Regions from separate parts of the Enterobacter sp. JS8-1 genome, predicted to be linked through region 4. Evidence: predicted binding sites of a transcription regulator. Region 4 holds the regulator's gene; each other region holds the start of a gene.
What was found. The regulator PurR, encoded in region 4, represses purine synthesis genes. The targets are predictions, from matches to a motif close to CANGCAAACGTTTGCNTG.

Region 1: raiA (ribosome-associated translation inhibitor RaiA) is a predicted target of PurR. The motif match lies at 1,315-1,332, and genes of this name have one in related genera.
Region 2: ACOQH0_RS07820 (amino acid aminotransferase) is a predicted target of PurR. The motif match lies at 1,600-1,617, and genes of this name have one in related genera.
Region 3: pyrD (quinone-dependent dihydroorotate dehydrogenase) is a predicted target of PurR. The motif match lies at 1,470-1,487, and genes of this name have one in related genera.

What each region holds. Positions count from the first base shown of each region.
Region 1 is NZ_CP185805.1:3,597,477-3,600,899, forward strand. It holds gene rluD (23S rRNA pseudouridine(1911/1915/1917) synthase RluD) at 1-290, opposite strand, end outside; gene bamD (outer membrane protein assembly factor BamD) at 422-1,159, shown strand; gene raiA (ribosome-associated translation inhibitor RaiA) at 1,430-1,771, shown strand; Phe leader region at 1,875-2,000, shown strand; gene pheL (pheA operon leader peptide PheL) at 1,876-1,923, shown strand; gene pheA (bifunctional chorismate mutase/prephenate dehydratase) at 2,031-3,191, shown strand; gene ACOQH0_RS17035 (SMP-30/gluconolactonase/LRE family protein) at 3,188-3,423, opposite strand, start outside.
Region 2 is NZ_CP185805.1:1,672,035-1,675,457, forward strand. It holds gene ACOQH0_RS07815 (MBL fold metallo-hydrolase) at 1-296, shown strand, start outside; gene ACOQH0_RS07820 (amino acid aminotransferase) at 346-1,536, opposite strand; gene ompF (porin OmpF) at 1,721-2,779, opposite strand; gene asnS (asparagine--tRNA ligase) at 3,385-3,423, opposite strand, start outside.
Region 3 is NZ_CP185805.1:1,684,015-1,687,437, forward strand. It holds gene ACOQH0_RS07860 (sulfonate ABC transporter substrate-binding protein) at 1-765, opposite strand, end outside; gene ssuE (NADPH-dependent FMN reductase) at 758-1,333, opposite strand; gene pyrD (quinone-dependent dihydroorotate dehydrogenase) at 1,582-2,592, shown strand; gene zapC (cell division protein ZapC) at 2,758-3,300, shown strand; gene ACOQH0_RS07880 (YcbX family protein) at 3,297-3,423, opposite strand, start outside.
Region 4 is NZ_CP185805.1:2,028,652-2,032,074, reverse strand. It holds gene ACOQH0_RS09660 (MFS transporter) at 1-208, opposite strand, end outside; gene ACOQH0_RS09655 (YnhF family membrane protein) at 374-463, opposite strand; gene purR (HTH-type transcriptional repressor PurR) at 761-1,786, shown strand; gene punR (DNA-binding transcriptional activator PunR) at 1,803-2,714, opposite strand; gene punC (purine nucleoside transporter PunC) at 2,829-3,423, shown strand, end outside.

The sequences.
Region 1 (3,423 bases), 1.6 Mb from region 4:
TTGATCACCAGAATGTCATCATCTTCATAGACGATGTCCAGTGGGATATCCTGCGGCTCGAAGCGGATTTCCTCTTCGATTTCAGCATTGATGGCGACAGCTTCCCCACCTAACACTTTCTCTTTTGGTTTGTCCCAGATCTTGCCGTTTACCATCACGCGCTGGTCAAGGATCCATTCTTTTATGCGTGAACGCGAATAATCAGGGAACAATTCGGCCAAAGCCTGATCTAAGCGTTGACCGAGCTGATTTTCGGAGACTGTTGCGGTGAGTTCTACTCGTTGTGCCATAAACTGCTTCTTCGTTTAACGTTGGGTTTTACGGCTTTGCCGTTTAATATAGTGTGCTATTGTAGCTGGTCTTAATCGGGAGCAGGAACAGAGTTTCTCCCGGACAAACATTTGAGGAAAGTCAAAACGTCATGACGCGCATGAAATATCTGGTGGCAGCGGCCACGTTGAGCCTGGCTTTGGTGGGCTGCTCCGGTTCAAATGAACAGGTCCCTGACAATCCGCCGAATGAAATCTATGCGACTGCACAACAAAAGTTGCAGGACGGTAACTGGAAACAGGCGATAACGCAACTGGAAGCGTTGGATAATCGCTATCCATTTGGTCCCTATTCACAGCAGGTACAGTTAGATCTTATCTACGCGTACTATAAAAATGCCGATCTTCCGCTGGCTCAGGCCACCATCGATCGCTTCATGCGTCTGAACCCAACTCATCCTAACATCGATTATGTCATGTATATGCGCGGACTGACCAACATGGCGTTGGATGACAGTGCACTGCAGGGCTTCTTCGGCGTGGATCGTTCTGACCGTGACCCGCAGCACGCACGTGATGCCTTCAATGACTTCTCCAAGCTGGTGCGCGGCTACCCGAACAGTCAGTACATTACCGATGCCACCAAGCGTCTGGTGTTCCTGAAAGATCGTCTGGCGAAATATGAATACTCCGTGGCTGAGTACTACACCCGCCGTGGCGCTTGGGTTGCTGTGGTTAACCGTGTTGAAGGTATGCTGCGTGACTACCCGGACACTCAGGCAACGCGCGATGGCCTGAAGCTGATGGAAAATGCCTATCGTCAGATGCAGATGACTTCGCAGGCTGAAAAGGTCGCGAAAATCATCGCCGCGAACAGCAGCAACACCTGACAGAAGCGTCAATGCAAATCGGCAGCCTCAGGGCTGCCGATTTTTTTATTCATTTCTGTCACCCGCTGAAGCGCTTTAGCCTCAACACATCCAGTCAACTATGGCCCCAATTTTTATCTTCGACAAGGTAAATCTCACCTCTTCCTGCCCTGCCTCACAAAAAAGATTCCCTGACAAAAAGTGACAAAATAACGTGATCTAAATCACACATTTTGACATTAGGTCGGGTATGCTGGAATCACCAAGACGGAAAGACAAGAGGTAAAATTTATGACAATGAACATTACCAGTAAACAAATGGAAATTACTCCGGCAATTCGCCAGCACGTCGCAGACCGTCTCGCCAAACTGGATAAATGGCAAACACATTTGATTAACCCACATATCATTCTGTCCAAGGAACCGCAGGGTTTCATCGCTGACGCAACTATCAATACTCCAAACGGCCATCTGGTCGCCAGCGCAAAACACGAGGATATGTACACCGCTATTAACGATTTGATCAACAAGCTGGAACGGCAGCTCAATAAAGTGCAACACAAAGGTGAAGCCCGTCGCGCCACAACATCGGTGAAAGACGCCAGCTTCGCGGAAGAAGTTGAAGAAGAGTAATCCTTTAAATTGAGTGTACCGCCAACGCGCCTTCGGGCGCGTTTTTTATTGACAGGGTGAAAACAGTACGGGTACTTTAACGGTATCAATTTCAGGATGACTTTATGAAACTTACGCCGTTCTTCTTCGCATTCTTTTTTACCTTCCCCTGACTGGGAGGCGTTTCGTCGTGTGATAAAGAATGCGAAGACGAACAACAAGGCCTCCCACAGCGGGAGGCCTTTTTTATTGATAACGATAAAACGAGACAGGCAACACTATGACACCGGAAAACCCGTTACTGGATCTGCGCGTAAAAATCAGCGCGCTGGACGAGAAATTACTGGCGCTGTTGGCCGAACGCCGCGCCCTCGCCGTCGAGGTGGGTAAAGCCAAGCTGGACTCTCACCGCCCCGTGCGCGATATCGACCGCGAGCGCGATTTACTGGAACGGTTGATTCAGCTCGGCAAAGCGCATCATCTTGATGCCCACTACATCACCCGTTTGTTCCAGCTCATCATCGAAGATTCCGTTCTGACCCAGCAAGCATTGCTCCAGCAGCATCTGAACAAAACCAACCCGCACTCTGCACGCGTCGCGTTCCTCGGTCCAAAAGGCTCCTACTCCCACCTGGCTGCGCGCCAGTACGCTGCCCGCCATTTCGAAGAGTTCATTGAGAGCGGCTGTGCGAAATTTGCTGATATTTTCAATCAGGTAGAAACCGGCCAGGCGGACTACGCCGTGGTGCCTATTGAGAACACCAGTTCCGGCGCCATTAATGATGTCTACGATCTGCTCCAGCACACCAGCCTGTCGCTGGTTGGCGAGCTGACAATCCCAATCGACCACTGCGTGCTGGTCTCCGGCTCAACCGACCTGAGTAAGATCGAAACGGTTTACAGCCATCCTCAACCGTTCCAACAGTGCAGCCAGTTCCTTAACCGCTATCCGAACTGGAAAATTGAGTACACTGAAAGCACCTCGGCGGCGATGGAAAAAGTGGCGCAGGCTAACTCTCCAACCGTCGCCGCGCTCGGCAGCGAAGCGGGTGGCGCGCTGTATGGCCTGCAGGTGCTTGAACGCAATCTGGCAAACCAGACGCAAAACATCACCCGTTTCGTGGTGCTGGCGCGTAAAGCGATTGATGTCTCGGATCAGGTTCCGGCAAAAACGACCCTGCTTATGGCTACCGGCCAGCAGGCAGGCGCACTGGTTGAAGCGCTGTTGGTACTGCGTAATCACAATCTGATCATGACAAAGCTGGAATCACGTCCGATCCACGGTAATCCGTGGGAAGAGATGTTCTACCTCGATATCCAGGCCAACCTGGAATCTGCATCCATGCAGAAAGCCCTGCGCGAACTCGGCGAAATCACGCGCTCCATGAAAGTGCTGGGCTGCTATCCGAGCGAGAACGTGGTCCCGGTTGACCCGGCTTAATGTTCAATAAATCGACTTTTCTTCATCCCTGCCACGCTGACGGGCAGGGTGAAGATGGCACCGGAGAGGGGGTATTTCGCCACCTCTTCCGCATCCATATTTTCCCGCGTGGTGGTAATAAACAGCGTTTTCATGTCATCACCGCCAAAACAGACCATCGTCGGGCAACGTACCGGCATGCGGTATTCTTCAAGTTGCTCCCCTTGCGGTGAAAAACGGGCAATACGCCAGC
Region 2 (3,423 bases), 360 kb from region 4:
CCGTAGGGAATGTGACTTTACAGGTGTTGCATTGTCCTGGGCATACGCCAGGCCATATCGTCTTCTTTGATGACCAGTCACGTCTGCTGATTTCCGGCGATGTTATTTTCAAAGGTGGCGTAGGACGCAGCGATTTCCCGCGCGGCGATCACGGTCAGCTGATTCAGTCGATTAAACAAAAGTTATTGCCGCTGGGTGATGACGTCACGTTTATCGCAGGACACGGTCCGATGTCGACGCTGGGCTATGAACGGCTCCATAACCCGTTCCTTCAGGACGAAATGCCTGTCTGGTAACCCGAATAAAAAAAAGCCTGCATAATGCAGGCTTTTTTATGGGCGCAACTTACAGTACGGCGACAATCGCTTCGCACAGTGGCGCCATGTTGTCAGGCGTCATGCCTGCAACGTTCACGCGGCCAGACGCTACGGCGTACACGCCAAACTCTTCACGCAAACGCAGAACCTGCTCTTTGGTCAGGCCGCTGAAAGAGAACATGCCGTTCTGTTTGATGATAAAGCTGAAGTCGCGGTCAGCGCCTTTCTCAGCCAGCGTGTTCACGAACAGCAGGCGCATACGCTGAATGCGCTGGCGCATATCGTTCAGCTCTTGTTCCCAGATCGCGCGCAGGGCATCGTTGCTCAGGATGGTGGCAACAACAGACGCACCGTGTGCCGGTGGGTTAGAGTAATTAGCGCGGATCACGGACTTCATCTGGCTGAACGCACGATCGACGGTCTCTTCGTTTGCCGCGACCAGCGTACAGGCACCTACGCGCTCATTGTACAGGCCGAAATTCTTGGAATAGGAACTCGCCACAATCAGTTCCTGATGCACGGCTGCGAATGCGCGCAGGCCTTCCGCATCTTCTTCCAGACCACGGGCAAAGCCCTGATAGGCGAAGTCAAACAGCGGCAGCCAGCCTTTCTCCACGGACAACTTAGCCAGCTGTTCCCACTGCTCCAGCGTCGGGTCAATACCGGTTGGGTTATGGCAGCAACCGTGGAACAGCACCACGTCACCTGCCTGCGCTTCGCTCAGGCTTGCCAGCAGGCCGTCAAAGTCGAGAGAGTGATTTGCCGCGTCGTAGTAAGCATATTCACGTACTTCCAGACCCGCAGAGTTGAAGACGCTCTTGTGGTTTGGCCAGCTTGGGTTGCTCACCCATACGCGCTTAACAGAGGTGTTTTTCGCCAGGAAATCCGCCGCAACGCGCAGCGCGCCGGTACCGCCAGGGGTTTGTGCTGTGCGAGCGCGTTTGCTGCTCACAATTTCGCTGCCTTTACCGAACAGCAGCTCCTGGGTGCAGCGACCAAATTCAGGGATACCATCAATACCAAGGTAGTTTTTGGTGGTTTCGTTTTCCAGCAGATACTGTTCAGCTTTTTTAACGCTGGTCAGGACCGGGGTTTTGCCGGTTTCATCTTTATATACACCAATACCCAGGTTGATTTTGCCAGGGCGGTCGTCGGCACGAAACAGATCGGCCAGGCCCAGAATAGGGTCGGCAGGAGCGGCGGTAATGTTCTCAAACATGACGAAGTTCCATTGTGATTACAGAAGTGAAATCCGCTATCAGGTTAACGGTAGATTTACAAAATGCCAACCGTTTGCGACGAAAAGCGTGCGGCTTTTCAAAAGTCGCCATTATTTTCTGTCGGGCATAAAAAAACAGGGCCGAAGCCCTGTTCATTAAGCATATAACAACGTGGTGTACTGATTAGAACTGGTAAACCAGACCTACAGCAACGGTATCATCGTTATTGATGCCCAGTTTGTTGTCGTCTTTCAGCTGGTTGATCTGGTAGTCAACATAGGTGGACATGTTTTTGTTGAAGTAGTAAGTCGCACCGATGTCGATGTAGTTGATGTAATCTTCATCACCCACGCCTTCTACGTCTTTCGCTTTAGATTTGTAGTAAGCGATGGATGGACGCAGACCGAAATCGAACTGGTACTGTGCAACAACAGAGAAGTCCTGAGTTTTGTTAGCGAAGCCGTTGCTGCCCAGACGAGCCGCGTTACGCATTTCACCGTACAGCGCTGCCAGGTAGATGTTGTTCGCATCGTATTTCAGACCGGTTGCCCACTGCTCAGCTTTATCGCCTTTACCCCACTGCAGAGTCTGCTGGTTGTTGGTACGGTCAGCTGCGCCGTAAGCACCTACAACACCGAAGCCGTCGAAATCGTAGCTAACAGAAGTTGCCCAGCCGTCGCCGTTGGAACGTACTGCATCAGTACGCTCGTTTTTGCCCAGGTACTGAACGCCAAAGTTCAGACCGTCAACCAGGCCGAAGAAGCCGCTGTTACGGTAAGTCGCCAGGCCACCGGTACGGCCTGAGAAGAAGTTGTCGCTCACGCCGGTGTCGCCGCCGAATTCTGGCAGCATATCGGTGATGCCGATGGCGTCATAGACCAGACCGTAGTTACGACCGTAGTCGAAGGAGCCTGCGTCACCGAATTTCAGACCTGCGAATGCCAGACGGGTTTTGTTACCGGTCTGTGCATCGGAGCCTTCAGAGTTGTTACCCTGGAAGTTGTATTCCCACTGACCGTAACCGGCCAGCTGGTCGTTGATCTGGGTTTCGCCTTTGAAGCCCAGACGCGCGTAAGTCATGTCGCCATCGTTGCCGTCATTATCAGAGAAGTAATGCAGACCAACAGCTTTCCCGTAAAGATCTAATTTGTTGCCGTCTTTGTTATAGATTTCTGCAGCGTTTGCTGCACCGGCTACCAGCAGGGCAGGGATAACCACTGCCAGGATATTGCGCTTCATCATTATTTATTACCCTCATTGGTTTTTTTATGACACTCGCCACTGCCGTCAATAAATTCTGTCAATAAATATTTCCGGAACTATTGATGAGAGTTAGGTGTCTTTATGTATCTGACAGGCATCTTTCCATTCATAGAACCGTTTCGCTAGCCTGAAAGTGCTACAATTCTCAAGATTGGGTAACAAAAAGAAATAATGTGTAACTGGATATGTATTTTTGGGAACTTTGTGAACCATCTCAAATTTCAGAGAGAGTTGGTTAATTAAGCGGCGGTTTCATTCCTATATATATGAATTGCTTATGTTTAATTTGGCTAAAGGCAATTCATATAAACAGCGGTTAAACGGCTCATCTTTTCTTGTGACCGCGAAAGGCCTTCTGGATGGCTGTGGAATTGAATAAAAAATATGCTATTGCTTGAGAATTAAATAAGCACAATAAGAATGCGGGATATTTTTTATTCACAGATATTTCATGGAAACAAAACGTAACAGCTAGTGCTTTTGACGGGGTTGTCTTTTAAAGAGGCTGACTTTGCACTGACATAAACTGACATTGCAGAATAAAATAATGGCCAGCATTTGCTGGCCATTATCATTGAGGCGGGTTAGAAGCTTGCGTTACGCGGCGTACGTGGGAACGGAAT
Region 3 (3,423 bases), 340 kb from region 4:
GGTTTTTGCCAGCAGGGTAATGCTTTCCTGACGCTGGCTCTGGGTCAGGGCATCGGCCTGGGTAAAGGTATCCAGTACGCCCTGAATGAATGCGCCGTTTTTCTCCGCGTAAGGACGTGCAGCGAGATAGAACGAGCCGGTTTGTTTCAGCGTGGTGCCATCTTTCAGCACCCGCACGCCACCCTGCAGTAAGGCTGCGGAGTAGTACGGATCCCAGATGGCCCAGGCATCCACGTTCTTCTGCTGGAACGCGGCGCGCGCGTCGGCAGGCGTCAGGTAAACGGGCTGAATATCGGTGAACTTAAGCCCGGCCTCTTGTAGGGCGCGCAGCAGCAGGTTGTGTGAGCTGGAACCTTTCTGGAAAGCCACTTTATGGCCTTTAAGATCGGCAACGCTTTTAATCTCGCTATTTTCAGGGACCAGAATCACCTCGGCTTTCGGTTTAGCGGGTTCAACGCCCACATAGACCAGATCGGCCCCGGCAGCCTGAGCAAAGATAGGCGGAATATCGCCCGTGCTGCCCAAATCGATACTGCCGACGTTCAGGGCCTCCAGCATCTGTGGGCCTGCAGGGAACTCCACCCAGGAGAATTTGGTGTCCGGGAAGCGTTTTTCCAGAAGCTGATGGCTTTTCGCCAGCACCATGCTGACGCTGCCTTTCTGATAGCCGATGCGCAGGCTTTCCGGCGCGGTTTCCGCCGCATGAGCCAGCGACGACAGAGCCATCAGCCCTGCCAGTCCGATACGTGTCAGTGTTTTAAACATGAGCGACTCCTTGCGGCGGATTAAAAGCGGGAACCTCGATATCCCGGCGATGCAGCGCATGCCAGAACGTTTCCAGTGCGGCATCAAGGCGGGTTTGCAGATTCGGCGTAAAGTGGGGTTTGTGTTGATAGTCGATGACCTGTGAATCATCTGCGAAAACGCCATGCAGGATCTCCTGTGCTTTCAGGGCGTTCAGCACCGGTTTCAGGGCGTAATCCACTGCCAGTAAATGGGCAACCGTACCGCCCGTAGCCAGCGGCAGCACCACTTTGCCATCCAGCGCGCGCTCCGGAAGCAGGTCAAGCAGGGTTTTCAGTGCGCCAGAAAAAGAGGCTTTATAAATGGGAGTCGCCACAATTAAGCCATCTGCCCCCTTGAGCTGCTCGATCAGGGTTTTCAGCGCGGGGCTGTCGAAACGGGCATAGAGCAAATCTTCAGGTTCGAAGTTATGCAGATTCCAGTGGCACACTTCCACATCCAGAGCAGTGAGCTTTTCACGGGCATATTCCAGCAGGGCGCTGGAACGCGAGGGGAACCGTGGACTACCGGCCAGGGTGATGACGCGCATGTTTGCTCCTTATAACTAATTGTTTGCTTTTATCTAACATTCATAACAATTTTAAGGAGTGTGACATCGCTGGGTTATTCCACTAAATGATTTATCTGCAATTTAAATGCGAAAAAGTGCATAAGAAATAGCCATGCAGGTAAACGTTTGCGTTTTGCGCGATTTTTTTGCCGCAGGTCAATTCCCTTTCCGTGCGGGATCGCACATAATCCCCTCCCGGTTTGCACACCGGGAATCCAGGAGAGTTCATGTACTACCCCTTCGTTCGTAAAGCCCTTTTCCAGCTCGATCCTGAGCGCGCTCATGAATTTACATTCCAGCAATTACGTCGTATTACAGGCACGCCGCTGGCTGCGCTGGTGCGTCAAAATGTGCCGGAAAAACCTGTCCAATGCATGGGCCTGACTTTTAAGAATCCGCTGGGCCTGGCGGCCGGTCTGGATAAAAATGGCGAATGTATTGATGCCCTGGGCGCGATGGGGTTTGGCTCCATCGAAATCGGTACCGTTACGCCGCGTCCGCAGCCGGGTAACGACAAGCCGCGTCTGTTCCGCCTGGTCGAAGCTGAGGGGTTGATCAACCGCATGGGCTTCAACAACCTCGGTGTCGATCATCTGGTTGAGAACGTTAAAAAATCCCATTTTGATGGCGTATTAGGCATCAATATTGGTAAAAATAAAGACACGCCGGTGGAGCAGGGTAAAGATGACTATCTGATTTGTATGGAAAAAGTCTATGCCTATGCCGGTTATATTGCGGTGAATATTTCTTCACCCAATACCCCGGGCCTGCGCTCATTACAATATGGCGATGCGCTGGACGATCTTCTGAGTGCCATTAAAAATAAACAAAACGAGCTCCAGGCGATCCACCATAAATATGTTCCGGTCGCGGTTAAGATCGCGCCGGATCTTTCTATTGAAGAATTGATCCAGGTTGCCGACAGTTTAGTGCGTCATAATATTGATGGTGTGATAGCAACCAATACAACGCTCGATCGTTCTCTCGTTCAGGGAATGAAAAACTGTGACGAAGCGGGTGGGTTAAGTGGCCGTCCGGTACAATTAAAAAGTACGGAAATTATTCGCGCACTCTCTGCTGAATTACAGGGACGTCTGCCCATTATTGGTGTGGGCGGTATAGACTCTGTTATTGCTGCCCGCGAGAAGATGGCTGCCGGGGCATCACTGGTGCAAATTTATTCCGGCTTTATTTTTAAAGGCCCGCCATTGATTAAAGAAATCGTTACTCATATCTAATCTTTTCTCCTAATCAGACAACCAGGGCTTTATTTCCGGCCCTGGTTGTTTTATATTCCGTCACTGTTGCTTATTTAGTCATTATAGTCTTTTATTAATGGTGTTATAAACGAGGCGGCAAACAGGACATTTTTAGTACAGGACGTTTGGGGACGGGAGAGACACATGCGAATTAAACCTGACGATAACTGGCGCTGGTATTTTTGCGACGAGCACGATCGAATGATGCTCGATTTAGCCAATGGCATGTTGTTTCGTTCACGTTTTCCGCGTCGAATGTTAACCCCGGACGCTTTCTCGCCGTCAGGCTTTTGTGTGGACGATGCTGCGCTTTATTTTTCCTTCGAAGAAAAATGCCGCGACCTGATGCTCTCCAAAGAACAGCGCGCTGAGCTGGTCCTGAATGCGCTGGTGGCTATCCGTTTCTTGAAACCGCAAATGCCAAAAAGCTGGCATTTTCTTGCACATGGCATGAGCTGGACCCCGGCAACGGGCGATGCGGCAAGCGTCAATCTGAGTGATACTGCAGAAGAGGTGAATTTGCTGGTCGTTGAACCCGGTGAAAACGCCGCGCTCTGTTTGTTAGCGCAGCCCGGCGTGACCATTGCCGGGCGAGTTATGCAGTTAGGTGATGCGATTAAAGTCATGAATGACAGGCTGAAGCCACAGCTGCGCGTTGATTCGTTCAGCCTTGAACAGGCCGTTTAAGCTTCCAGCTGGACGGACGTTTTCGGCACACAGCTGCAGCATAAAATCGTACCGTCATCACCTACCGCCGATTTCTTCAGCGCAGTGACTTCTCCCTCGACCAGTTTGATTCGACAGCATCCG
Region 4 (3,423 bases):
GACGCGCGCGGTGCGACAGCAGCAGCGTCATCAGCGGAGCCCCGACCATCACGCCGATGGCATAGGCGCTGATTAACATCCCGGCCGCAGGAATAGAGACGTCTACACCGCGTGCGATAACAGGCAGTAACCCCATTGGGGAGAATTCAGTGGTGCCAATCCCAAAGGCGCCAATCGCCAGGGCCAGCAGAGGAAAATTGATTTTCATGAGTCAACTCCGGATGCCGTGTCATCACGCGACACAGAACTAAGAAGTCAAAAGCATGACATCAATCACAAAATTTGAGAAGTTAACATTTTGGCAAAAGATTTTTGCCGGAGAGGTAACAATAGGAAGCAAATGAGGAGGGAGAGGACTCTCCCCCCGCGTAAATCAGTGCAGCGCAGCCGTCAAACCACCGGCAACAATCAATGCCAGCACGATAAAGGTGGTCACCAGCGAAAACTTCAGATCGGAACTCATCAATTTTTCTCCTTTTAATCACCCCACGAAAAGTGAGCTTGCTCATTTTTACACAGTTTACGTCAAAAATCTTCCTGGATTTAAACTGATATCCACTTTAGCTCTTCCCCTTTTCATCAAGATAGGACAAAATTCCACGCTAAATTTATTAGCGTACCGGCCATTGACCCCCTCCTGACGTCCTGTGTCGTTTTCCCGGCGTGTCGCAACTCAAGATTGCGTAATAAGGGTGAGAGAAGGCAAACGTTTACCTTCAAGTTTTTCAGGAGTTTAGGATATGGTCTGGAGTGACATTGAATGGCAACAATAAAAGACGTAGCAAAACGCGCAAACGTTTCCACTACAACCGTATCACATGTAATTAACAAAACCCGCTTCGTCGCGGAAGAGACGCGCAACGCCGTCTGGGCGGCGATCAAGGAGTTACATTACTCCCCAAGTGCGGTTGCGCGCAGCCTGAAGGTGAATCACACCAAGTCGATTGGCTTGCTGGCGACCAGCAGTGAAGCGGCCTACTTTGCCGAAATCATCGAAGCCGTTGAGAAAAACTGCTTCCAGAAAGGCTATACGCTGATTCTGGGCAACGCGTGGAACAGCATTGAGAAGCAGCGCGCCTACCTGTCGATGATGGCGCAAAAGCGCGTCGATGGCCTGCTGGTAATGTGTTCTGAATACCCAGAGTCCGTACTTTCCATGCTGGAAGAGTACCGCCACATCCCGATGGTGGTGATGGACTGGGGCGAAGCACGCGCGGACTTCACCGATTCCGTTATCGATAATGCCTTTGAAGGCGGCTATATGGCCGGTCGTTATCTGATCGAACGCGGTCACCGCGAGATTGGCGTGATCCCGGGTCCGCTGGAGCGCAACACCGGTGCGGGCCGTCTGGCCGGGTTTATGAAGGCAATGGAAGAGGCACTCATCACCGTGCCGGAAAACTGGATCGTTCAAGGCGACTTTGAGCCGGAATCTGGTTACCGCGCAATGCAGCAGATTGTCTCCCAACCGCATCGCCCAACGGCTGTTTTCTGTGGTGGCGATATTATGGCGATGGGCGCACTCTGCGCCGCCGACGAGCTGGGCCTGCGGGTGCCGCAGGATATTTCCGTGATCGGGTATGACAACGTGCGTAACGCGCGCTTCTTCACCCCGGCGCTGACCACTATTCACCAGCCAAAAGACTCGCTGGGCGAAACGGCTTTCAACATGCTGATGGACAGGATCGTCAACAAGCGTGAAGAATCCCAGTCGATTGAAGTTCACCCACGCCTCATCGAGCGCCGCTCCGTGGCGGACGGTCCTTTCCGCGACTATCGCCGTTAATCGCTTACGGAGCCAGTTATGCTGGCTCCCGTAGCCACTCCCGATTCAACGTTTCACTGTCTCCCAGATAATCCAGAAGCCAGGCCATCGCAGGCGATACGTCGTTTTGCTGCCAGGTCAGACAGCAGGCCGCATCCGGGAACGGATTTTCCAGCGTCAGCGCTGTCCACTCTCCGGTATCGATGCGCGGACGCGCGAAGTGAACGGGCACCATCGCCACGCACAGCCCCGCAGAAAGACAGGTTGCCGACGATTCCCAGTCAGGGGCCACCACGCGGCGCTGGTTGTCCAGTAGCCAGGTGATGCGCTTGGGCAGCGAGCGCGAGGTATCTTCCAGCACCAGCGACGGCCAGTTGCGCAGCGTGTCATCGCTGAGAGGGCCTTCCATTGCCGCCAGCGGATGTTCGCTGGAGACAACGCAGGTCCAGCTCAGCATCCCCATATCGCGAAACGCATAGCGTCCCCCAACGGGGATCGCCTGCGTTGCACCAATCGCCATCTCCACCCTGCCATCCGCCAGCGCATCCCAGACGCCGTTGAACACCTCTTGGGAGACCCGCAGTTCGACATCAGAAAAATGACGATAGAAATCCACGATCATTTGCCGGGTCCGTTCCGGCTTAACGATATTATCCACCGCGATGGAGAGATGGCCTCGCCAGCCGTTAGCGATCTGCTGACACTGCTCGCGGGTGATCTGCATTTTTTTGATAACAGAACGCCCTTCCTTCAAAAACCACGCGCCTGCAGGCGTTAATTCCACGTCGCGATGACGCCGCTCGAACAGCGGAACCGCCAGCCACTCTTCCAGCTGACGCACGGTGTAACTGATCGCCGAGGGTACGCGGTGTAACTCCTGCGCGGCACCGGTGAAACTGCCGTTACGGGCAACAGCATCCACAACTTCAAGAGAATAATCTGACCACATGTTCTGCCTGCAAAAAATTTGAATGCACTCTGCAAATATTAGCGTTTCACAAGCCGCTTTGCACTCCCTACACTCTGCGCCAACGTACACCTGCCTCCTCAGGAGAATAAAACAATGCAACCCAGGAAAGGATTTTTAGTCTGGCTCGGCGGCTTAAGCGTGCTGGGCTTTTTAGCGACCGACATGTATCTGCCCGCATTTGCCGCGATGCAGGAAGATCTGCAAACCCCCGCAGCCGCTATCAGCGCCAGCCTGAGCCTGTTCCTCGCCGGTTTTGCCTTCGCACAACTCCTCTGGGGGCCACTCTCCGATCGCTTTGGTCGTAAACCGGTGCTGCTGCTGGGTCTGGCTATTTTTGCCGTGGGCTGCCTGGGCATGCTGTGGGTACGCGATGCCACCTGGCTGCTGGTACTGCGATTCATTCAGGCCGTTGGCGTCTGTGCTGCAGCGGTGACCTGGCAGGCGCTGGTGACCGATTATTATCCGGCATCCCGCACTAACCGAATTTTCGCCACCATTATGCCGCTGGTCGGTCTCTCGCCTGCCCTCGCACCGTTGCTCGGAAGCTGGATCCTGGCCCATTTCGACTGGCAGGCGATCTTCGCCACGCTCTTTGCCATCACGCTGGTACTGATGCTGCCTGCGTTTTTCCTCAAGCCTGCGCATAAAAAAGAGACGCATCCTGACGCGAAGCCGATTACCTTTGCCT